Regions from separate parts of the Methylibium sp. genome, predicted to be linked through region 2. Evidence: predicted binding sites of a transcription regulator. Region 2 holds the regulator's gene; each other region holds the start of a gene.
The links. Region 2 encodes sigma-54, which starts transcription at its own class of promoters, with help from an activator protein. Its sites were predicted from a motif close to TGGCANGNAANCTGCTTT; they were not measured.

Region 1 (7,759 bases), 2.0 Mb from region 2:
CGTGCCCTCGCTCGACCTCGGCATCGCCGGCGCCGGCCTGCTGGGCCGGCTGCTGGCCTGGCAACTGGCCCATGCAGGCTACCGCGTCAGCGTGTTCGACCCGGCGCCCGGTCCGCAGCCGCGCTTCGACGGGCGCGGCGCGGCCGCGTTCACGGCCGCCGGCATGCTCAGCCCGCTGGCCGAGCTCGACAACGCCGGCCCGGAGATCGCGGCGCTCGGCTGGCGATCGATCGCGCTGTGGCGTGCGATCGTCGCCACGCTGCCCGATCCGCCGGCCTTCGAGGAGCGCGGCAGCCTGCTGCTCGCCCACCGCAGCGATCTCGCAGCGGCGCAACGGGTGCTGGCACGTCTGTCGGCCACGCCGGTGCCCGCACTCGCACCCGCCTCGGCACCGGTGGCCCTCAGCGCTGACCAGCTGGCCCATCTGGAGCCCGGGCTGCAGCCGCCCGGCCACGCCTGGCTGCTGTCCGGCGAGGCGCAGATCGAGCCGGTGCACACGATGTTCTCGCTGCACCGCGATGCGCCCGGCGTGAGCTGGCACTGGGGCTGCCAGGTCACCGAACTGCGCGCCGGCGCCCTGCTCGTCGACGGCCCGGTCAGCGGCTGGCAGCACTTCGATGCGGTGTTCGACGTGCGCGGCCTCGGCGCGCGGCCCGAGCTGCCGCTGCGCGGCGTGCGCGGCGAGACCGTGTGGCTGCACGCCGCCGGGCACGGCCTGACGCGGCCGGTGCGCCTGCTGCACCCGCGCCACCGCGTCTACCTGGTGCCGCGGCCCGGCGACATCGTGCTGCTCGGCGCCACCGAGATCGAGAGCGAGGACCGCTCGCCGATGTCGCTGCGCAGCGCAGTGGAGCTGATGGCCGCCGCGCACAGCGTGATGCCGTCTCTGGCCGAAGCGCGCATCCTGCGCCTCGACCGCAACCTGCGGCCGGCACTGCCCGACAACCGGCCGTACACCGAAATCACCGCGACGCTGGTGCGCATCAACGGCCTGTTCCGCCATGGCTGGCTGCTCGCGCCGGCCCTGGTGGAGGGCGTGCTCGCAGCGTGGTCTCGGCAGCGTGCCGACATCGCCGCAACGCTGCCGGAGGCTGCCCGATGAACAGTCCGACGAGCGCTGCAACCGTGACCGTGCGCCTCGAGGGCCGACCCTGCACGCACGCGCGCGGCAGCACGCTCGACGACCTGGTGCGTTCACTCGGCCATGCCCCGAACGCCGTCACGACGGCCGTCAATGGCGAGTTCGTCGCGCGCCCCCTGCGGGCCGGGCGCGTCCTGCTGGACGGCGACGACGTCCTGCTCTTCCAACCCATCGTCGGTGGCTGACCGCAACGGCCGCCCGCTCCACGAGGACCTCCCATGCTTCAACAGACCCTGTGCCCCACCCCGCCCGGCGACACGACCGACGACGACCGCAGCGACCCCTGGCAGGTGGGCAAAGTGCAGCTGCACAGCCGCTTCCTGCTCGGCACCGCGGGCTACCCCTCGCCCACGGTGTTGCTGAGCGCGCTGCAGACCGCGCGCACGCAGGTGGTCACGGTCGGGCTCAAGCGCACGCTCGCCGCGGCCGGCGACAACGGCTTCATCGCCTCGATCCGCCAGACGCTGCGGGACACCGGTGCGCACCTGCTGCCCAACACGGCCGGCTGCCGCACGGCGCGCGAGGCGGTGCAGCTCGCCCACATGGCCCGCGAGCTCTACGACACCCCCTGGCTCAAGCTCGAGGTGGTCGGCGACGAGTACACGCTGCAGCCCGACCCCTTCGAACTCGTGGCGGCGGCCACGCAGCTGGTGCGCGACGGCTTCACCGTGTTCCCGTACTGCACCGACGACCTCGTCACCTGCCGCCGCCTGCTCGACGCCGGCTGCCCGGTGCTGATGCCCTGGGGCGCGCCGATCGGCTCGGGCCAGGGCCTGCTCAACCCCTACGCGCTGCGCACGCTGCGCGAGCGCCTGCCGGACGCGACGCTGATCATCGACGCCGGCCTCGGCGCACCCTCTCACGCCGCCCAGGCGCTGGAGATGGGCTTCGATGCCGTGCTGCTGAACTCGGCCGTCGCGCAGGCGCGTGAGCCGGTCGCGATGGCACGCGCCTTCCGCCTGGCGATCGAGGGGGGCCGCGCCGCCTGGCGCGCGGGCGTCATGGCGCGGCAGGACTTCGCCGTCGCCAGCACGCCGGTCACAGGCCAGCCCTTCACGCTGTCCGACACCGTCGGCGGCCAGGCTTCCCTGCTGCCAGGCGCGCCATGACGGGGCCGTCCGAAGCGCGGCCCGTCATCTGGAGCATCGCCGGCACCGACAGCGGCGGCGGCGCCGGGCTCGGCGCCGACCAGCGTGCCGCCGACGCCTTCGGCGTGCACCTGTGCCCGGTGGTCGCCGCGGTCACGGCGCAGAACTCGCGCGCGGTGACCCGCGTCGAGCCGGTCTCCCCGCTCGTGCTCGAGGCCCAGTTGCAGGCGCTCGCCGAGGACATGCCGCCCCACGCCCTCAAGACCGGGCTGCTCGGCGGCGTCGAGCAGGTGCGCGTCGTCGCGCGCTGGGTCGACCGGCTGCGCCGCGACCGTCCGGTGGCGCTGGTGGTGGACCCGGTGCTGGCCTCCAGCACCGGAGCGGCCTTTGCCGACGCCGCCACCCTCGCCGCCTACCGCGAACTCCTGCTGCCGCGCGCCACGGTCGTCACGCCGAACCGCGCCGAGGCCGCCCACCTGCTGGCGCTGCGCGGTGTCGATGCGAGCGGGTTGCCGGCACTGGCACGGCAACTGCGCCGGCAGGGCGCAGGCGCCGTGTGCATCACCGGCGGCGACGCAGCCGACACCGACGGCCGCGTGCTCGACTGGCTATGCACCGGGCAGGCCGAGGGCTGGCTGGCCGCGCCCCGCATCGCCACCGACCACCGGCACGGCACCGGCTGCACCTTCGCGACCAGCACCGCGGCCGCGCTGGCGCTCGGCTTCGTGCCGGCCGACGCGCTGGTGCTGGCCAAGATGGCAACCGGCCACGCGCTGCACGGCGGCTACGCCGCCGGGTCCGGCAGCGGCCCGGTGCATGCCCGCGCCGGCTTCGCCGGCGATCCGGGCTCGCTGCCACTGCTGTCCTGGGGCGAAGCGCCGCGCTTCGCCGTGCCGCGCGCCGCGCCCGGCACCCGGCTGGACCTCTACGCCATCGTCGACAGCGAAACGCGCCTGGCGGGAGCGCTGGCCGCCGGCCTGCGCACGCTGCAGCTGCGCATCAAGACGCCGCCGGACGCAAGCGCGGCCTGGCACCGCGCGCTGCGCGAGGCACTGCACGGCAGCATCGCCGCCTGCCGCACCGCCGGCGCCACGCTGTTCGTCAACGACCACTGGCAACTCGCCGCCGAACTCGGCGCGCCGGGGGTGCACCTCGGGCAGGAAGACCTGCTCGCGCTCGGCGAGCTGGGGCGCGCCGAGCTGCAGGCAAGCGGCCTCGCGCTCGGCATCAGCTCGCACAGCCTGTGGGAACTCGCGCGCGCGAAGGCGCTGGCACCGCGTTACGTCGCCTGCGGGCCGGTGTGGCCCACGCTGACCAAGGCCATGCCCTGGCGGCCGCAAGGCCTGGACAACCTGGCGTGGTGGTGCGCCATGGCCGGTCTGCCGGTCGTGGCCATCGGTGGCGTCCTCACGGCCGAGCAAGTCGAGGCCGCGGCGCGCTGCGGTGCCGATGGCGTGTGCGCCGTGCGCGTGCTGGGCAACGAGCCGGCGCGGGTCGTTCCCGCGCTGCAGGAGGCGCTGCTGGCCGGCCGACGCGCTCGGCGCCTGCCCGCACCGCCCCTGCCGCACCCGACGCTCGCTTCGGACATCGCCAGCACGCAGGCCTGATAGCGCATTGCATTCGAACGCATCAGTTCGAAGGTCGAGCCAGGGCTCGTTGCGGCGTTCGGTGTTTTTTGTCCGGATAGCTGACCATCACATGTCAGCGGGGGCGCTGCGCCGGGTCGCTGTGTTGCGTTCATGTCCCCCGGCGTCGGCCTCACGGCCGCCCCCTCCTCCTTTACTTCACTCCACACAACGACCCGTCACAGCGATTCCACCACCGCGGCTTGCTAGGGTTTGAATACCTTCGCAGGCAGCGATGCCGAGTGCTGGCGAGGGCGTCGGGTGAGCGGCGCAGCGAAGTAGAGGAGGAGGGGTCGGCCCTCGGGCCGGCGCCGGGGGACATGAGCGGAGCCGCTCGCCCGGCGGCTTCGCCAGCACCGCGCGGTACGGGCAAGCGGCCGGCCGGCCGAGAGCGCGCCCCTCGGGGTTTGCCGCTCCGCCCGCCGACGACAGCCCGAGTGCGACGTGTGTCGCGGCGACACCTGTGCAAGCACCTGACGCAGCTGGTGCGCCTGCGGCGCCGCGCCCGGTCCGCCCTAGCGTCCGGGCCGCCTCGGTGTGGTGTGCCGACCACTGTCGGCGCACTTTTCGAGCGCTGTGTCGCGCCAAGGCCAATGGCATGGCGATTGCACCTCTGGCCCGCCTGCGCAGTCGGGTGCGACCCGCCGTCCGCTGCGGGCCGACGATGGAATCCACCAACAAGGAGACAAATCGATGAATGCTTTGAACGCCATCTCGCTCAGCGTCGGCCTCTGGGTCGGCATCTGGTGCTTCGCCACGCTGGGCTACCTGGAGCCCAAGGTGATGACCTGGATCACCTTCCTGACCTGGGCCTCGTTCTACGCCGCCGGCGGCGGCAAGGCCGGCCTGACGAAGGCCGTGGCCAGCGCCTTCGCCGGCACGCTGATCTCGGCCCTGATCTTCTGGCTGAACGGCCAGTTGGGCGGCGGCGTGCAGGGCATCGGCCTGCTGATCTTCAGCGCACTGCTGGCCGTGCTCGGCTGGGCGCTGTGCCAGCTCTCCAAGGTCGACCTGTTCAGCTTCATCCCCGGCGCCTTCATCGGCGCGGCGTCCTTCTTCGGCGCCGGCGCGCCGCTCGACGAGAAGCTGGGCTGGGTGCTGGTGTCCATCGTCTGCGGCGCGGTGATGGGCCTGATCTCAGAGCGTGTCGGGCAGGCGATGACCGCAAAGGCGAAGGCCTGAGGCCGGCGCAACCGCACCCCACCCCTGAAGACCCGCAGCGGCGGCGCGAAGCGCTCGCTGCTGCGGCGTCGTCGTTTCCACGGAGAACGCCCGTGACGCGCCTGACCCTGCAAGGCACCCCCGTCTACACCGAAGGCCACCTGCCCGCCGTGGGCCACGAGGCACCGAAATTCATCCTGACGGGCAAGAACCTCGACGACTTCGGCCTGGAGCAATTCGGCATGCAGCGCAAGCTGCTCAACATCGTCCCCAGCCTCGAGATGCCCAGCTGTGCGGCCTCGCTGCGTCGCTTCAACGACCACGCCCGCCAGCGGCCCGGCGTCGTCGTGCTGTCGATTTCGCACGACCTGCCGTTCTCCAGCCAGAGCCGCATCGATGCGTCCCAGCTCGACCGCGTCGTCGCCCTGTCCACCTTCCGCAGCCCCCACTTCGCACGCGCCTACGGCGTGGACATCGTCAGCGGACCGCTGAAGGGGCTGACCGCGCGTGCGGTGCTGGTGCTCGACGGACACAACCGCGTGCTGCACGGCCAACTGGTGCGCGAGATCACCGACGAGCCCGACTACGCCGCGGCCGTCGCGGCATTGGAAAAGGCCTGCTGAGCGAGCGTTGCTGCCGCGCGACGGCTGTCGCACCGGCGGTGTCACACCTGTCTCGCTGCGACGCCACTGCGGCGCCGGCACCCCTGCACGGATCGCGCTCGGTGCAGCGCGAACCCAGTGCCGGCGCGGGCCGCGGACCGATCAGGCCGCTCGCGTCGGCATGGCACGCAGCTTGCGCTGAAGACCGCCAACAACGAATTTGGAGACAAGGCATGTCCGCTCTCGGAGCGACCCCGGCGCCCTGCATCGGCATCATCGCGAATCCTGTGTCGGCACGCGATATCCGTCGCATCATCGCGAACGCCGGCAACCTGCAGATCACCGATCGCGTGAGCATCGTGATGCGGGTGATGAGCGCGGCCGGCGCCATGGGCGTGCAGAAGGTCCTGATGATGCCGGACAACGGCGGCATCCGCGCGATGCTCACGCGCAACCTCAAGCGCGAGCACGAGATGCATCACGGCTTTCCCGCGCTGGAGTTCCTGGCCATGGAACCGACGACCACGGTGAACGACACCTTCACCGCGGCGCGCATGATGCGCGAGGCCGGTGTCAAGGTGATCGTCGTGCTCGGCGGCGACGGCACGCACCGCGCGGTGGTGCGCGAGTGCGCCGACATCCCGATCGCCGGTCTGTCCACCGGCACCAACAACGCCTTCCCCGAGATGCGCGAGTCCACGATCACCGGCATCGCGGTCGGCCTCTTCGCGACCGGCCAGCTCAGTGCCGAGCAGGCGCTGGTGCCGAACAAGTTGCTCGAGGTCTCGATCAACGACGGCGAGCGCCGCGACATCGCGCTCGTCGACGCGGTCATCTCGACCGACCGCTACATCGGTGCCCGTGCGGTCTGGAAGACCGAGAGCCTGGCCGCCGCCTACCTGACCTTCGCCGAGCCGCAGGCGATCGGCCTGTCGGCCATCGGTGGCCTGCTGCAACCGGTCGGCCGGCGCGACCCGGGCGGCCTGGCCATCCAGCTCAGCGAGGACCCGGCGGTGCGCCGGCTCCAGCTGCTCGCGCCGATCGCGCCCGGCATGGTGCGCCCGGTCGGCATCGCCCACTGGGAGGCGATGCCGGCCGGCCAGCCCTTCACCGTGGCGCTCGACGCCGGCGTGGTCGCCCTCGACGGCGAGCGCGAATTGACTTTCGACACCGGCGATCGCGTGCAGATCACCTTGCGCGAAAACGCTTTCCCCACAGTGGACGTGGCTCGTTGCATGCAGCTCGCTGCAAGCGAAGGCCTGTTCCGCCTCACGACCCACCCAGCCTAGATAGGAGACAACACCATGGCAGGCAAGAACCCGTTCCCCTTGAGCAAGGAAGCACTGCTGAAGTGCTATCGCTCGATGCGCACGATCCGTGATTTCGAGGAACGACTGCACGTGGACTTCGGCCGCGGCGACATCCCCGGTTTCGTGCACCTGTATGCCGGTGAAGAGGCCGGTGGTGTCGGCATCATGAGTCACCTGAGCGACGGCGACCGCATCGCCTCGACCCACCGCGGTCACGGCCACTGCATCGCCAAGGGCGTGGACGTCGTCGCGATGATGAAGGAGATCTACGGCAGGAAGGGCGGCTGCGGCAACGGCAAGGGCGGCTCGATGCACATCGCCGACCTGTCCAAGGGCATGATGGGCGCCAACGGCATCCTCGGCGCGGGCGCACCGCTGATCTGCGGCGCCGCGCTGGCGGCCAAGTTCCGCAAGAAGAACGAGGTCGGCATCTGCTTCGTCGGCGATGGCGCCTCCAACCAGGGCACCTTCCTCGAGAGCCTGAACCTCGCGGCGGTGTGGAACCTGCCGGTGATCTTCGTCGTCGAGAACAACGGCTACGCCGAATCGACCTCGCGCGACTACGGCACCGCGGTGGACAGCTACGTCGACCGCGCCTCCGGCTTCGGCATGCCCGGCATCACGGTGGACGGCACCGACTTCTTCGCGGTCTACGAGGCCGCCGGCGAAGTGATCAAGCGCGCCCGTGAAGGCGGCGGCCCGTCGCTGCTCGAAGCCAAGATGGTCCGCTTCTACGGCCACTTCGAAGGCGACGCGCAGACCTACCGCGCGCCCGGCGAGCTCGACGACATCCGCACCAACCACGACTGTCTGCTGAAGTTCAAGGCGCACG
Region 2 (7,759 bases):
CCGCGAAGTCGGTCATGCGAAACGCCACGTCGCCCGCGAAGATCGGCACCGCGCTCGCGTGCACCCGGGCCCGGGCCGCCTCGCGGAGTTCGCGCCACGCGCGCTGCGGGCCGGCGTCGCGGAACGGGCCGAGGCGCTCGAAGGCGAAGCGGCGCAGCGAGCCGGGTGCGATGCCGCAGGCGATCTGCGCCGCCTCGATCGCGATCGTGCCGGAGCCGCACACCGGGTCGAGCAGCGGCCCGTCCGATTCGCGGCCCTGCCAGTCGGCGGCAGCCAGCAGTGCGGCGGCCAGCGTCTCCTTCAGCGGCGCCTCGCCCTGGTCTTCGCGCCAACCGCGCTTGAAGAGGGCCTCGCCCGAGGTGTCGACATAGAGCGTCGCCTGCTCGGGTGCCAGGTGCAGCTGCAGGGGCAGGTCGGGGCGGCGCGTGTCGACACTGGGGCGCGCGCCGAGGGCGTCGCGCATCGCGTCGCAGACGCCGTCCTTGATGCGCAGCGCGGCGAAGTTCAGGCTCTTCAGCGGTGCGCGCTGGGCGGTCACGTCCACCTTCAGGGTCTGCGTCGGGGTGATCCAGTCCGGCCAGTGCGGGCTGCGTGCCAGCGCATACAGGTCGTCCTCGCTGCGGTAGGGTGCTTGCGCCACCTGCCACAGCACGCGCTGCGCGAGCCGGCTGCCGAGGTTCAGCGCCATCGCTTCGCGCGGGCCGCCCTGCACCAGCACGCCGCCACGCTGCAGCTGCGCCGGCGCATCCGGCAGCAGCCGGGCCACCTCGTCGGCCAGCAAGGCCTCGACGCCGGCAGCGCAGGGGAGAAACAGCGAAGACGAGGGTCCGTCGTGCGGTAAAGCGGCGTTCATGCGTGTCCGTTTCTTGTACTGGTGCGCCCGTTCGCGCAGGCTCCCGTGGGCCGTCATTTCGACGGGCGACGGGCCGCTGGTCAGCGAGTGCCGGCGTGCCCGGTTTGCCCCGATCGCGTGCGGACCGCCCGGGCAGTGATCGCCCGGCGCCTCACATCATCGTGCGCCGCAGGTTCGCCGGCGCGATCTTCAGCGCTTCACGGTACTTCGCCACCGTGCGGCGTGCCACCTGGATGCCCTGTTCTTCGAGCATGCTGCTGAGCTGGCTGTCCGACAGCGGTTTCTTGGCGTCCTCGGCGCTGACCAGCTGCTTGATCAGCGCGCGCACCGCGGTGCTCGACGCGTTGCCGCCGGCCTCGGTGTTGAGCGAGGAGCCGAAGAAGTACTTCAACTCGAAGGTGCCGTAGGGCGTGGACATGTACTTGGCCGTGGTCACGCGCGAGATGGTCGACTCGTGCAGGCCCAGCTCGTCGGCGATCTCGCGCAGCACCAGCGGCTTCATCGCGATCGCGCCATGGCTGAAGAAGGACTTCTGCCGCTCGACGATGGCCTGCGAGACGCGCTGGATGGTGTCGAAGCGCTGCAGGATGTTCTTCATGAACCAGCGCGCTTCCTGCAGCCGCGAACTCAGGCCGGCGCCCGATTCGGTGCGCGCGCCGCGCTGCTGCTTGATCGCCTGCGCGTAGAGGTCGTTGATGCGCAGCTTGGGCATCACGTCGGGATTGAGCACGACGCGCCAGCCGCGGCCGGCCTTCTGCACGATCACGTCGGGCACGATGATGTTGGCCTCGGCCTTGGTGAACGGGCGGCCGGGCTTGGGCTCGCAGTGCACGATCAGGGCCTGCGCGGCCTTCAGCAGCTCCTCGTCGGCACCGGTGGCGGCCATCAGCTTCTTGCCGTCGCGCCGGGCCAGCAGCTCGAGGTGGTACTTGCAGATCAGGATCGCGATCATCTGCGCCTCGCAGCGCGGTCCGGCCCGCAGCTGCAGCGTCAGGCACTCCGACAGGTCGCGCGCGCCGACGCCCAGCGGCTCCAGGTTGTGCAGCCACTTCAGGGCGCAGCGCAGGCGGTCGAGCAGCTCCTCGGCCGCGACGTCGTCCTCGTCGCCGGCCAGGCGCTGCGCGATCTCTTCCAGCGGATCGGCGAGGTAGCCGTCCTCGTCGAGCGATTCGATCAGCACCATCACCGCGCCGCGGTCGTCGTCGCTCAGGCGCATGCCGCGCAGCTGCTCGCGCAGGTGGTCCTGCAGGCTCACCCCGGCGCTGCTGCGCTCCATCGGGTCGAAGTCGTCGCTGTCGTTGTTGCTGGCCTTGCCGGGCGTCTCGCGGATGCCGTCGAAGTCCTCGCGCTCGGTGCCGTTCTCCCAGTCCTCGCGCTCGGTGGCGCCGAACTCGGCCGCGTCCACCGCGACCGGCTCGGGGTCGGCGGCGACCTCGGACCCCGAGCCTTCCCAGGCCTCGTCGGCCTGCCGCTCGGTGACCGTGGCGCGCTCCACCGGCGCGTCGAACGGCGTCGGTGCGTCCTCCTCGACTTCGAGGAAGGGGTTCTGCTCTAGCATCTGCTCGACTTCCTGATGGAGTTCGAGCGTGGAGAGCTGCAGCAGCCGGATCGACTGCTGCAGCTGCGGCGTCAGCGCCAGATGCTGCGAAAAACGGACCTGCAGGGAAGGCTTCATCACATCCTGAAGTGTTCGCCGAGGTAGACCTTGCGCACGTCGGGGTTCTCGACGATCTGCTCGGGGGTGCCTTCGGCCAGCACGCGTCCTTCACTGATGATGTAGGCGCGGTGGCAGATGCCCAGGGTCTCGCGCACGTTGTGGTCGGTGATCAGCACGCCGATGCCGCGGCTCTTGAGGAAGCCGATGATTCGCTGGATCTCGATCACCGCGATCGGGTCGACACCGGCGAACGGCTCGTCGAGCAGGATGAAGCGCGGTTGCGTCGCCAGCGCGCGGGCGATCTCGACGCGCCGGCGCTCACCGCCCGACAGCGCCGGTGCCGGGCTGTCGCGCAGCTTGTCGATCGACAGGTCGTGCAGCAGGCCGTCGAGCAACTCGTCGATGCGGGCCTTGGTGAAGGCCTTGCCGCGCTCGTCGAACTGCAGCTCCAGCACCGCACGGATGTTCTCCTCGACGGTGAGCTTGCGGAAGATCGAGGCTTCCTGCGGCAGGTAGGACAACCCGAGGCGAGAGCGCTGGTGGATCGGCAGCCGCTCGATCGGTGCGCCGTCGATGCGGATTTCGCCGGCATCGGCGCGCACCAGGCCGACGATCATGTAGAAGCTGGTGGTCTTGCCGGCGCCGTTGGGTCCGAGCAGTCCCACCACCTCGCCGGCAGCGACCGCGACATGCACGTCCTTCACGACCTTGCGCGCGCCGTAGCTCTTCTGCAGGCCGCGGGCCTCGAGCCGGCTCGAGGTCTCCAGGTTCATGGCCGCCCCTTGCCCGACGCGGGAGCTGATGCGGGGTTCTCGCGCGGCGTCAGTACGCCCCGCACCCGGCCCGGGGCGGCCGCCGACTCCGGGCCGCCGAGCACCTGGAACACCTCGGTCACGTTGTCGTAGGAGATGGTATTGCCGGCCACCTCGTCGGCCAGGATGCTGCCGCGAAAACGCCGCAGCACCGCCTGGTTCACGAGCCGCACGGTGTCGCCGCGGCCGTCGTATTCGAGCCGCTCGGCCTCGCCTTCGATGGATTCGTCGCTGTTGTCACGCCGCTGGCGGAAGTAGGCGCGCTTGTTGGGCCAGCCAGTCGCCACGGCCGATTGGTAGCCCTCGGGGCTCTGTCGCACCTCGACCCGGTCTGCCCGGATCACGATCGTGCCCTTGGTGATCTCCACGTTGCCGGAAAGAATGTTGACCTGCTTGATTTCGTCGACCCGGGCCGAGTCGGCGGCGAACGCCAGCGGCTGGTTGCGATCGGTCTTCTCGGCCCACGCCGGGGCCACAAGCGCGGCGCCCAGCAAGGCCAGGGCACTGAGTCGCCCGCAATGCGTCACGCTGGTGCGCCGCAACGCAGGATAGGGGGTCGGAGCAGGCATGAATGGAATCGGCATGAATCTTGCTGCCGATTCTAGGGCGTGTTCAGCTGCTTGCCACGGGCCGCAGCGGCCTCGGCCGCTACTGTGGCGTCGATGCCAATCGAGGGTCAGCCGCCCTTGCGGATCTGCGCAATCAGGTAATCCGTGACAGCCAGCGCGCGGTCATTGCTGCCGGCGAGCGAGCCCGAGGTGTAGTAGGACCCGTTGATGCCGAGTGCCGGCGTGCCGTCGATCTTGTAGCCGGCCGACAGCGCCGCAGCTTGGCGTGCCTTGGTCTGGACCGAGAACGAGTTCATCACGTCGAGGAACTTGGCCTTGTCCACGCCGTTCCTGGCGACGAAATCGCCGATCGACTCGATGGTGTTCAACGGCAGGCGCTCGACGTGCATCGCGTTGAAGACCTTGCGGTGCAGCGAGTCGACCAGCCCCAGGACCTCGATCGCGAAGTACAGCTTTTGGTGCAACACGAACGGCACTTCGCGAAAGGCCACCGGCAGGCGCCTGAAATTGAGGTCCGGCGGCAGCTTCTTGACCCAGGCCTCGAGCATCGGCTCGAAGACATGGCAGTGCGGGCAGCCATACCAGAAGAACTCGACCACCTCGATCTTCTTCGGGTCCTGCGTCGGCTGGCGTTGCGACAGCTTCACGTAGTCCCTGCCCTCGGCCGGGCCGCCCTGCGCGTGCGTGGTGGCGGGCAACAGACCCGCGAAGGTGGCAGCCACCGACAAGGTCGTGAAGTCACGACGGTTCATGAGCATCCTTTCAGCGATCGGACAGACGCAGCGGTGGAGTCATCCCTCGGCCGCGAAGTTCATTTTTGCACCCGCACCAGCGCCGACACCGCGCCCGCGCCGTCCAGCGTCTCCTTCACCTTTTCGGCGTCGGTACGCTGAGTGAACGGACCGACTCGCACACGGTACATCGTGCGCCCCGATTGCTCGCGCTCGGTGATCTTGGACTCGAAACCCTGGATCGCCAGCTTGGCACGTTGCGCCTCGGCTTCCTCGGTACGGGCATAGGCGCCGACCTGCACGAAATAGACAAACGCTTCGGAGCTGCCGGTGGTGGACAGGTCGGGGCCGGGCTTGGCCGGGCCACCGCCGCCGAGGATGGCGGCCGGGTCGCGTGCGTCGGGCGCCGGCTTGGGGAGGGCGGCGGTCGGCCCCGAGGCCGCGGGCGCACCGGCGCTGGAGGCCGCGCCCGCCGCCGGCTTCTTGCCGTACAGCGGCGTGTTGGGATCCCAGTTGCGGTTGCGTTCGGCCTCGGCGGCGTCCTGCTCGACAGTGCGCTGCGGGACCTTGTTGATGAACGGGATCGGCACCTTGGTGACGTACAGCGCGACGCCGAGCGCGAGCGCCAGGCCGACCAGCAGGCCGACGATCAGGCCGACGATGAAGCCGCCGCGCTGCGACGAGCGGCGTGGGAAGGGGAAGAAGGGCATGGCAGCTCCGGTCACATCCTGTCGGGGGCGCTGACGCCGAGCACCGCCAGGCCGTTGCGCAGCACCTGCGCGGTGGCGGCAAGCAAGGCCAGCCGGGCGCGGCTGAGCGCCGCGTCGTCGGTGAGAAAGCGCTCGGCCGCGTAGTAGCTGTGGAAGGCGCCGGCCAGGTCGCGCAGGTAGAAGGCCACGTCGTGCGGCGCCAGGCTGTCGGCGGCGCCGCTCAGCATCACCGGGTAGGCGGCCAGCTTGAGCATCAGCGCGGCCTCGGTCGGCGCGACCAGCCGCGCCAGGTCGGCCTGGGGCAGCGTGGCCGGGTCGCCGGCCTGCTGCTCGCGCCACTGCACGATGACCGAGCAGATGCGCGCGTGCGCGTACTGCACGTAGTAGACCGGGTTCTCGTCGTTCTTCTTCAGCGCCAGGTCGACGTCGAACACGAACTCGGTGTCGGCCTTGCGGCTGATCAGGAAGAAGCGCACCGCGTCCTTGCCGGTCCAGTCGATCAGGTCGCGCAGCGTCACGTAGCTGCCGGCGCGCTTGGAGATCTTGACCTCCTCGCCGCCGCGCATCACGGTGACCATCTTGTGCAGCACGTAGTCGGGGTAGCCGGCCGGGATGCCCACGTTCGCGGCCTGCAGCCCGGCGCGCACCCGCGCGATCGTGCCGTGGTGGTCGCTGCCCTGGATGTTGATCACCTTGTGGTAGCCGCGCTCCCACTTGTTGACGTGGTAGGCCACGTCGGGCACGAAGTAGGTGTAGCTGCCGTCGGACTTCTTCATGACGCGATCCTTGTCGTCGCCATAGTCGGTGGTGCGCAGCCACAGCGCACCGCCGTCCTCGAAGGTCTTGCCGGCCGCGACCAGCTTGCCCACCGTGGCTTCGACCCGCCCGGTCGCGTACAGGCTGGATTCCAGGAAGTAGTGGTCGAACCGGACGCCGAAGGCCTGCAGGTCGAGGTCCTGCTCGTGGCGCAGGTAGGCCACGGCGAACTGGCGGATGCCGTCCAGGTCGGCCGGGTCGCCGGAGGCGGTGAACTCGCGGTCGTCGGCCTTGACGGTCTTCTTCGCCACGAAGTCGGCGGCGATGTCGGCGATGTAGTCGCCGTTGTAGGCGCTCTCGGGCCAGCCCGCGTCGCCCGGCTTCAGGCCCTGGAGGCGCGCCTGGGTCGATGCGGCGAGCGTGCCGATCTGCACGCCGGCGTCGTTGTAATAGAACTCGCGCGTGACCTGCCAGCCCTGGGTCTCGAACAGCTTGCAGATCGCGTCGCCGAGCGCCGCCTGGCGGCCGTGGCCGACGTGCAGCGGGCCGGTCGGGTTGGCCGAGACGAACTCGACCAGCGCGCGCTCGGTGGTGGCCGGCTGGCGGCCGAATTCGGTGCCGGCCGCCAGCACCTCGGCGACGATCTGCTGCTTGGTGCTGTCCTTGAGCCGCAGGTTGATGAAGCCGGGACCGGCGATCTCGAGCGCCGCGACCCAGCGCTGCACCGCCTCGCGCCGCTGCAGCGCGTCGATCAGGGCCTGGGCCAGCTCGCGCGGGTTGCGCTTGAGCGGCTTGGCGAGCTGCATCGCCGAGGTGATGGCGAGGTCGCCGTGGGCGGCCTGTTTCGGACTTTCGAAAGCGGCGACGGGGGGCTGCTCGGGGGCCAGCTCGGTGAGCGCATCGCCGAGGGCCGCCAGGAGCTCTTGCTGGGCACGGATCATCGGCGGATTCTAGGGGCCGGGTCGGCGCACGATCGGTGGGCAGTCCTTCACGCCGGACGGGACGGCGAGCGTGGCGCGCTTGTCCCCGACATCAGGGTGATGGAAAGATGCCGCCACACTTGCGCCTGCCATGAGTCCTCCCGCTGCCTCCTCCGACGCCCTGCCCGCGCGCATCGGCAAGTACCGCGTGCTGCGCAAGCTCGGCGAAGGCGCGACCAGCGAGGTCTTCCTGTGCCGCGACGACTTCAACGAACGCGACGTTGCCGTCAAGCGCGTGCGTGCCAGCGCGCTGGCCGATGTGAGCGAAGGCATGCTGAATGCTCGCTTCTTCGCCGCCGAAGCGGCGCTCGTCGGGCGGCTGCAGCACCCCAACGTCGTGCAGATCTTCGATGCGGTGCCCGATCCCGCAGAGCCCTACGTGGTGATGGAGTACGTCGCCGGCACCACGCTGCGGCCGTTTTGCCGCGCCGACCAGCTGCTGCCGCTGGACCAGGTGGTGGAAATCGGCTTCAAGTGCGCGATGGCGCTGGGCTACGTGTCGCGCCAAGGCCTGATCCACCGCGACGTGAAGCCGGCCAACCTGCTGGCCAGTACCAACGCGGCGGGCGACATCGTCGACGTCAAGGTCAGCGACTTCGGCAGCGTGCTGAACCTGACGTCCGACACGACCCAGGTGTTTCGCGTCGGATCGCTGGCCTACATGTCGCCCGAGCAGCTCGACGGCGGCACG
Region 3 (7,759 bases), 1.6 Mb from region 2:
CCTTGTCGCCGTCGGTCGAGGCGATGGTGATGGTGCCGTCTTCCTCGATGTTGATCTGCGTGCCGGTCTCCTCGGTCAGCGCACGGATCGTGGCGCCGCCCTTGCCGATCACGTCGCGGATCTTCTCGGGGTTGATCTTCATCACGTAGAGGCGCGGCGCGAACACCGACAGCTCTTCCTTCGCGCCGCCGAGCGCCTCGACCATCTTGCCGAGGATGTGCAGGCGCGCTTCCTTGGCCTGCGCCAGCGCCACCTGCATGATCTCCTTGGTGATGCCCTGGATCTTGATGTCCATCTGCAGCGCCGTCACGCCGGCGGTCGTGCCGGCCACCTTGAAGTCCATGTCGCCGAGGTGGTCCTCGTCGCCGAGGATGTCGGTCAGCACCGCGAAGCGGTTGCCGTCCTTGATCAGGCCCATCGCGATGCCGGCCACGTGCGCCTTCAGCGGCACGCCGGCGTCCATCATCGCCAGGCAGCCGCCGCAGACCGAGGCCATCGACGAGGAGCCGTTCGATTCGGTGATCTCCGAGACGACGCGGATCGCGTAGGCGAACTCGTCCTTCTTCGGCAGCACCGGGATCAGTGCGCGCTTGGCGAGGCGGCCGTGGCCGATCTCGCGGCGCTTGGGCGAGCCCACGCGGCCCGTCTCGCCGGTAGCGAACGGAGGCATGTTGTAGTGGAACATGAAGCGGTCCTCGAACTCGCCGGCCAGCGCGTCGATGCGCTGCGTGTCGCGTTCGGTGCCGAGCGTGGTGATGACCAGCGCCTGCGTCTCGCCGCGCGTGAACAGCGCCGAGCCGTGGGTGCGCGGCAGCACGCTCGAGCGGATCTCGATCGGGCGCACGGTGCGGGTGTCGCGACCGTCGATGCGCGGCTCGCCGGCCAGGATCTGGCTGCGCACGATCTTGGCCTCGATGTCGAACAGCAGGTTCTCGACCTTGACCTTGTCGACCGCGGCGCCATCGGCCGCCAGTGCGGCCAGCACCTCGGCGTAGGCGGCGCGGGTGGCCTGCGTGCGGTCTTGCTTGGAGCGGATCTGGTAGGCCGCGCGCAGCTTGGCTTCGCCCAGGCCGTTGACCTTGGCGATGAAGTCCTCGTCCTTGGCGGGCGGGGTCCATTGCCACTCGGGCTTGCCGGCCTCGCGCACCAGTTCGTTGATCACGCGCACGGCGATGTTGCCCTGCTCGTGGCCGAACACCACGCCACCAAGCATGATGTCTTCGGGCAGTTGGTCCGCCTCGGACTCCACCATCAGCACGGCCGCCTCGGTGCCGGCGACGATCAGGTCGAGCTTGGACTCGGCCAGTTGTGTCGGGCCCGGGTTGAGCACGTACTCGCCGTTGATGTAGCCCACGCGCGCGGCGCCGATCGGGCCGTTGAACGGGATGCCGCTGATCGCCAGCGCGGCGCTGGAGCCGATCAGCGCGGCGATGTCGGCCGACGCCTCCGGATTCAGCGACAGCACGTGCACGACGACCTGCACCTCGTTGTAGAAGCCTTCCGGGAACAGCGGGCGCAGCGGCCGGTCGATCAGGCGCGAGGTCAGCGTCTCCAGCTCGCTCGGGCGGCCTTCACGCTTGAAGAAGCTGCCGGGAATCTTGCCGGCGGCATAGGTCTTCTCGATGTAGTCGACGGTCAGCGGAAAGAAGTCCTGGCCCGGCTTCGGGTTCTTGGCCGCGACGACCGTGGCCAGCACCACGGTGCCGTCCATGTCGACGACGACCGCACCGCCCGACTGGCGGGCGATCTCGCCGGTTTCCAGCGTGACGGTGTGCTGGCCCCATTGGAAGGTCTTGGTGATCTTGTTGAACAGGCTCATGCTTGTCTCCAGGTTTTGGTTCTCGAAATTCTTCGAGAGAACACGCGGCGCGATCGGTGGCGCCCGTCACCCGAAGCCCGGCACTCGAGCGAGATGCCATTCCAGCGCGCCTGCGGCCTCAGCCGCGTTGGAATGACACATCGACGCTCTCTCGTGCTCGGCTCCAAAACGCGAAGAGCCTGCGCTGGTGGTTCCAGACAGGCTCTTCGTCATGCGATACGGCTTACTTGCGCAGGCCCAGCTTCTGGATCAGCGCGGTGTAGCGGTCAGCGTCCTTGCCCTTGAGGTAGTCGAGCAGCTTGCGCCGGCGGCTCACCATCTTCAGCAGCCCGCGGCGGCCGTGGTGGTCCTTGGCGTGGGTCTTGAAGTGCGGGGTCAGGTCGTTGATGCGCGCAGTGAGGAGGGCCACTTGCACCTCGGGCGAGCCGGTGTCGGCGGGGCTACGCGCGTTGGACTTGACGATTTCGGAGAAATTGAGGTCGGCGACTGCCATGCTTGTTTCCTGATTGCGATGAAACCGCTGGCGCTCGCAGGAACGGCGTGCCGCGGTTTCGAGTTTCCACTTGCGGTCACGGGTGAAACCGACCCATGCCGTGCTGTTGCTTTACGGGTGAAAGAACCGCAAAGCCCGGCGATTATAGCCGCAGAGCATCACGCAGTCGTTCCACCCCCTGCGTGAGCCGGACCGGGTCGCGCGAGGCGTAGCACCACCGCAGCCAGCCTTCGGCCTCCGGCCCGAAAGCGACACCCGGCGCCAGACCCAAGCCTGCCTGCGTCACCAGCCGTTTGGCGAATGCCAGCGAATCGGCCTCGCCGGCAACGCGGAAAAAGGCGTACATGCCAGCGGCGGGCAGTGCCACTTCGACCCCGTGCAGCGCCTGCAGCGCCGGCAGCAAGGTGTCGCGGCAGCGGCGCAAGTGCTCCACCAGGCCTGGCACCAGGGTGTCCGCACCCCGCACGGCCGCCAGCCCGGCGCGCTGCACGAACACCGGCGCACAGGAGGTGTTGAACTCGATCAGCTTGCCCACCGCGTCGAGCAGCGCAGCCGGCAGCACCAGCCAGCCGAGCCGCCAGCCGGTCATCAGGAAGCTCTTCGAAAAACTGTGAGCGACGAGCACGCGGTCGTCGGGCTTGGCAAGATCGAGGAAAGACGGCGCACACGATCGGCCCGGCATGTCGCCACGGTCTGCAGCTCCGAAATAGAGCCGCTCGTAGACCTCGTCGGCAACGATCCAGGTGCCTGTGCACCGGCAGTGCGCAAGGATCGCGGCCTGCTCGCCGCGATCCAGCGTCCAACCGGTCGGGTTGTTCGGCGCATTGATCAACAACACGCGGGTGCGCGGCGTGACCGCCGCGAGCAGTTCGTCCAGGTCCAGCCGCCAGACACCAGCCTGCGGCCGCAGCGACACGCGCTTCACCTCGGCCCCCAGGATGGCCGGCTGCGCCGTCAGATTCGGCCAGACCGGGACAACGGCGACCACCTCGTCCCCCGCGCCGGTGAGCGCCTGCATCGCGATCATCAGCGCGTTCACGCCCGACGACGTGACGGCGATCCGGTCGAACCCGACCGGCCTGTGCAGCGCGCCGACGTAAGCGGCGAGCGCCTCGCGCAGTTCCGGCAGGCCGAGGTTGTGCGAGTAGAAGGTCTCGCCGCGCGCGAGCGAGGCGACGGCCGCCTCGCGAATGAAGTCGGGCGTGGCCTCGTCGCCCTCGCCGAACCAGAAGGCCAGCACATCACTGCGGCCCAGTCCGGCATTGGCCACCTCGCGGATCTTGGAGCCAGGCAATTGCCGGATCACGTCGCGCATCTCGTTGGTTCTCCGTAGGTGCCGCACACCGAACGCGAGGCCGCGCTGCGGGCGACGCCCCGGAATACAACGGCCTTGAAAACAAAAATGCCGCACTCAACTCGGCGGCATGGGCAGCCGAAAGCTGCCTCCACCTCGATTGTAGGAGTACCCCATGTTCGTCATGCCCATCACCCGCACCGCCCACCGCCATGCATACAACGGCCAGGCCCGCGACCTGAGCCGCGCCTTCGACCGCCTGTTCGACGACACCGTGGAGCGCGTGTTCACCACCACCAAGACCGCCACCCGCCAGCCCGCGCTGGACCTGCGCGAAACCGACCAAAGCTACAGCGTGCAGCTCGACCTGCCCGGTGTCGCGAAGGAAGACGTCAAGGTCACGATCGACGGCAAGCGCGTCAGCATCGAGGCCGCAGCGCGCAGCACGGTCCAGACCATCGAAGGCGAACGCCTGCTGGTGCGCGAGCGCAGTGCCACGGCCTACGCGCGCAGTTTCACGCTGCCGGTCGAGGTCGACGAGTCGGCCTCTCAGGCCAGGCTCGAGAACGGCGTGCTGAGCCTGACGCTCACCAAGAAAGTCAGGCCCGCCACCCAGCTCACGATCGGCTGAGTGAAGCGGCCGGCTGCGGCATACCGCAGTCACCCGCGCGGCGACCCAGCCCGCTTGGGGCGGCCCGGCGCTGGCTGAAGCGCGCTCAGGCCGCCGCGACGTCCAGCGCCGCGAGCGGCCAGCGCGGCTGCACATCGAAGGCATGGTCGCGCCGCGCCGTCGCGCGGCCGGCCTGCAGCCGCATCGCGGCGGCCAGCGCGATCATGGCGCCGTTGTCAGTGCACAGCTGCAGCTCGGGATAGTGCACCCGCACGCCACGTCTCGCGCAGGCCACGTCGAGCTGCTCGCGCAGGCGGCGGTTGGCGCCCACACCACCGGCAACCACCAGGCGATCGAGCCCCGTCGCCTCCAGCGCGGCAAGCGACTTCTTCACCAGCACCTCCACGATCGCCGCCTGGGTCGATGCCGCCAGGTCGGCGCGCGGCTGCTCGCAGGGGCCGTCGCCCAGCTTCATGACCTGGGTGCGCACGGCGGTCTTCAGGCCGGCGAAGGAAAAGTCCAGCGTGTCCCGGTGCAGCAGAGGCCGCGGCAGCGCATAGGCCGCCGGGTCGCCAAATTCGGCCAGCCGCGCCAGTGCCGGCCCGCCGGGGTAGCCCAGACCGAGCAGCTTGGCCGATTTGTCGAAGGCTTCGCCGGCCGCGTCGTCGATCGTTTCACCGAGCAGTTCGTAATCACCGACGCCGTTGACCCGCATCAGCTGGGTGTGCCCGCCGGACACCAGCAAGGCCACGAACGGGAACTGCGGCGGATCGGCCGACAGGAAAGGTGACAGCAGATGCCCTTCGAGATGGTGAACACCCAGCACGGGCCTGTCGAGGGCAGCCGCCAGCGCGCAGGCCACGGCGCTGCCGACCAGCAGGGCCCCGGCGAGACCCGGGCCACGCGTGTAAGCGACAACGTCGATATCGGGCAACAGCCTGTGCGCTTCGGCCAGCACCTGTCGCGTCAGAGGCAGAACGCGACGGATGTGGTCGCGTGAAGCGAGCTCCGGCACCACGCCGCCGTAAGCCTCGTGCATGGCCACCTGGCTGTGCAGGGCATGGGCGAGCAGCCGCGGCGTCGCATCACCTCTGGTCTCCACGAGCGCCACACCCGTCTCGTCGCAGGAAGACTCGAACGCCAGGATCAACATCGCGACAGTGTAGTAAGCCAGGAAACGGGTGCATGACGGCATCCGCCACAAAGCATGCCAGTAGTTTCCTTTGGTCACATGGGCGGCGTGACGTAGCGCACGAATCCCGGAGGTGCCGCCCTATCGCTTGTCGTCCGCGCTGGTTACCCTGCATTCCCAGCGGCGTGCAGCCGTGCTTCCGGCCGACAGGATCATGAAACAGTACAAGCTCGCCGCTTGGCCGGATCTGCCGGCGCCCTTTCACCGCACGGCCTACCGACGCATGCTGCACCAGATGTCCCACCGTCATGTGTCCGTCCGGCAATTGATGCAGGAAAGTGGCCTGGCCCGTTCGGCGGTGGTCCAGTTCCTCGACACCCTCACTGAGCGGGAGTTGCTCAGCGAGCGCGAACATGCCGCGCCGCTGTCGATGCTCGGCAGGCTGCGTCCGGTCGCGTGGTGGCGCCGCACCTTCGCCGCCGCAGGTCACGTCTGAGCCGGGGGCGTTCACTCCTTCGGTGACAGGGCCCGCGCTGCGCGGGCCCTGTCATTTTGAGACACCGTGGCATGGACAGTGCTGCACGCTGGCGCGCTCCTTGCAGCGCACCATGCATGACCTCCCTCCAGGCGCTGCGCATCGTCATCGTTGCACCGGAATCGCTCACCCCGGCGCCGGACGACGACGACGCGCTTGTCGAGGCAGAGCGCTCGCGCAGCCTGCGCATCGGCCTGCTGGCCAACGGCTACAACATCGTTGCGGTGCTGCCGGTCGATGCCTTCCTGCCCGACCGCATTGCGCAGATCCAGCCCGACATGATCATCGTCGACGCCCAGAGCCAGGCGCGCGACACGCTCGAGCACGTGGTGATGTCCACCCGCGACGAGCGCCGCCCGATCGTGCTGTTCACCGACGACGCCGACACCAGCCACGTGGGCGCCGCGATCGCCGCGGGGGTCACGGCCTACGTCGTCGCCGGTCTGGCGCCCGAGCGCATCAAACCGGTGCTCGACGTCGCGCTCGCACGCTTTCAGCACGAAGAGGCGCTGCGGCGCGAGCTCGCCGACGCGCGCACCCAGCTGAGCGAACGCAAGCTGATCGACCGCGCCAAGGGCCTGCTGATGAGCCGCCAGAAACTCACCGAAGACGAGGCCTACGCCCGGCTGCGCAAAACCGCAATGGACCGCGGCCTGCGCGTTGCCGAGGTTGCACAGCGTCTGATCGACGTGGCCGACATGCTCGGTTGACCCCTCCAACCATCGACTGGCACGAGGTTTGCTGCAGTGCACCCAAGGATCAATGGCGATCCCCTTTCCGGTGCGGCCACGGTCGGCAGCACCGCAGCAGACGACGGCGTCTCACCCTGCGCAGCCTTTCGGCCGCGCGGTCGTGATGACGCCGTTTTTCTTTTGAGCCCGATTTTTGGAGTCCGAATGCCATGCCGAACGACATCGCCAACCGCGCCCTGCTGGGCCGTCGCACCATGCTGAAAGCCGCCGCAGCCGCCACCGCCGTGGGCAGTGTCCCCGGACTGCAATCCGCCGTGTGGGCGGCCGGGTCCGACAAGCCCGAGAAGGAAGAAGTGCGCATCGGCTTCATCCCCCTGACCGACTGCGCGTCCGTCGTGATGGCCTCGGTGCTGGGCTTCGACAAGAAGTACGGCGTGAAGATCGTGCCCACCAAGGAAGCGTCCTGGGCCGGCGTGCGCGACAAGCTGGTCAACGGCGAGCTCGACATGGCACACGTGCTCTACGGGCTGATCTACGGCGTGCAACTCGGCATCGGCGGCCCGAAGAAGGACATGGCCGTGCTGATGAGCTTGAACAACAACGGGCAAGCCATCACGCTGTCGAAGGCGCTTGCCGACAAAGGCGCCGTCGACGGCGCGTCGCTGGCAAAGCTGATGGCGGCAGAAAAGAGGGAGTACACCTTCGCCGGCACCTTCCCGACCGGCACGCACGCCATGTGGATGCACTACTGGCTAGCGGCCGCAGGAATCAATCCGCTGTCGGGGGCCAAGCTGATCACGGTGCCGCCGCCGCAGATGGTTGCGAACATGCGGGTCGGCAACATGGACGGCTTCTGCGTCGGCGAGCCCTGGAATCATCGCGCCATCATGGATGGCATCGGCATCACCGCGAACACGACACAGGACATCTGGAAGGATCACCCCGAGAAGGTGCTCGGCACGACCGGGGACTTCGTCAAGAAGTATCCCAATACAACGCGCGCCGTGATGATGGCAGTCCTGGAGGCCAGCCAGTGGATCGATGCCGGCCTGCAGAACAAGATGAAGATGGCCGAGACGGTCGCCCAGAAGGCCTACATCAACACGTCGGTCGACGCGATCAATCAGCGCATCCTGGGCCGCTACCAGAACGGCCTCGGCAAGACCTGGGACGACCCCAACCAC

Region 1: the regulator sigma-54 is predicted to act here: its motif matches at 5,800-5,817, upstream of ACQY9S_RS05560 (ATP-NAD kinase family protein).
Region 3: the regulator sigma-54 is predicted to act here: its motif matches at 5,912-5,929, upstream of ACQY9S_RS03760 (ANTAR domain-containing response regulator).

What each region holds. Positions count from the first base shown of each region.
Region 1 is NZ_OZ257250.1:1,190,287-1,198,045, reverse strand. It holds gene ACQY9S_RS05590 (FAD-dependent oxidoreductase) at 2-1,102, shown strand; gene thiS (sulfur carrier protein ThiS) at 1,099-1,326, shown strand; gene ACQY9S_RS05580 (thiazole synthase) at 1,360-2,250, shown strand; gene thiD (bifunctional hydroxymethylpyrimidine kinase/phosphomethylpyrimidine kinase) at 2,247-3,836, shown strand; gene ACQY9S_RS05570 (DUF1097 domain-containing protein) at 4,548-5,036, shown strand; gene tpx (thiol peroxidase) at 5,129-5,638, shown strand; gene ACQY9S_RS05560 (ATP-NAD kinase family protein) at 5,851-6,906, shown strand; gene ACQY9S_RS05555 (thiamine pyrophosphate-dependent dehydrogenase E1 component subunit alpha) at 6,922-7,759, shown strand, end outside.
Region 2 is NZ_OZ257250.1:3,699,238-3,706,996, forward strand. It holds gene ACQY9S_RS17365 (THUMP domain-containing class I SAM-dependent RNA methyltransferase) at 1-853, opposite strand, end outside; gene ACQY9S_RS17370 (RNA polymerase factor sigma-54) at 1,005-2,528, opposite strand; gene lptB (LPS export ABC transporter ATP-binding protein) at 2,528-3,283, opposite strand; gene lptA (lipopolysaccharide transport periplasmic protein LptA) at 3,280-3,891, opposite strand; gene ACQY9S_RS17385 (thiol:disulfide interchange protein DsbA/DsbL) at 3,999-4,643, opposite strand; gene ACQY9S_RS17390 (SPOR domain-containing protein) at 4,703-5,332, opposite strand; gene argS (arginine--tRNA ligase) at 5,344-7,029, opposite strand; gene ACQY9S_RS17400 (serine/threonine-protein kinase) at 7,160-7,759, shown strand, end outside.
Region 3 is NZ_OZ257250.1:794,363-802,121, reverse strand. It holds gene pnp (polyribonucleotide nucleotidyltransferase) at 1-1,819, opposite strand, end outside; gene rpsO (30S ribosomal protein S15) at 2,043-2,312, opposite strand; gene ACQY9S_RS03780 (pyridoxal phosphate-dependent aminotransferase) at 2,455-3,627, opposite strand; gene ACQY9S_RS03775 (Hsp20/alpha crystallin family protein) at 3,782-4,237, shown strand; gene tsaD (tRNA (adenosine(37)-N6)-threonylcarbamoyltransferase complex transferase subunit TsaD) at 4,323-5,369, opposite strand; gene ACQY9S_RS03765 (helix-turn-helix domain-containing protein) at 5,563-5,844, shown strand; gene ACQY9S_RS03760 (ANTAR domain-containing response regulator) at 5,961-6,593, shown strand; gene ACQY9S_RS03755 (CmpA/NrtA family ABC transporter substrate-binding protein) at 6,785-7,759, shown strand, end outside.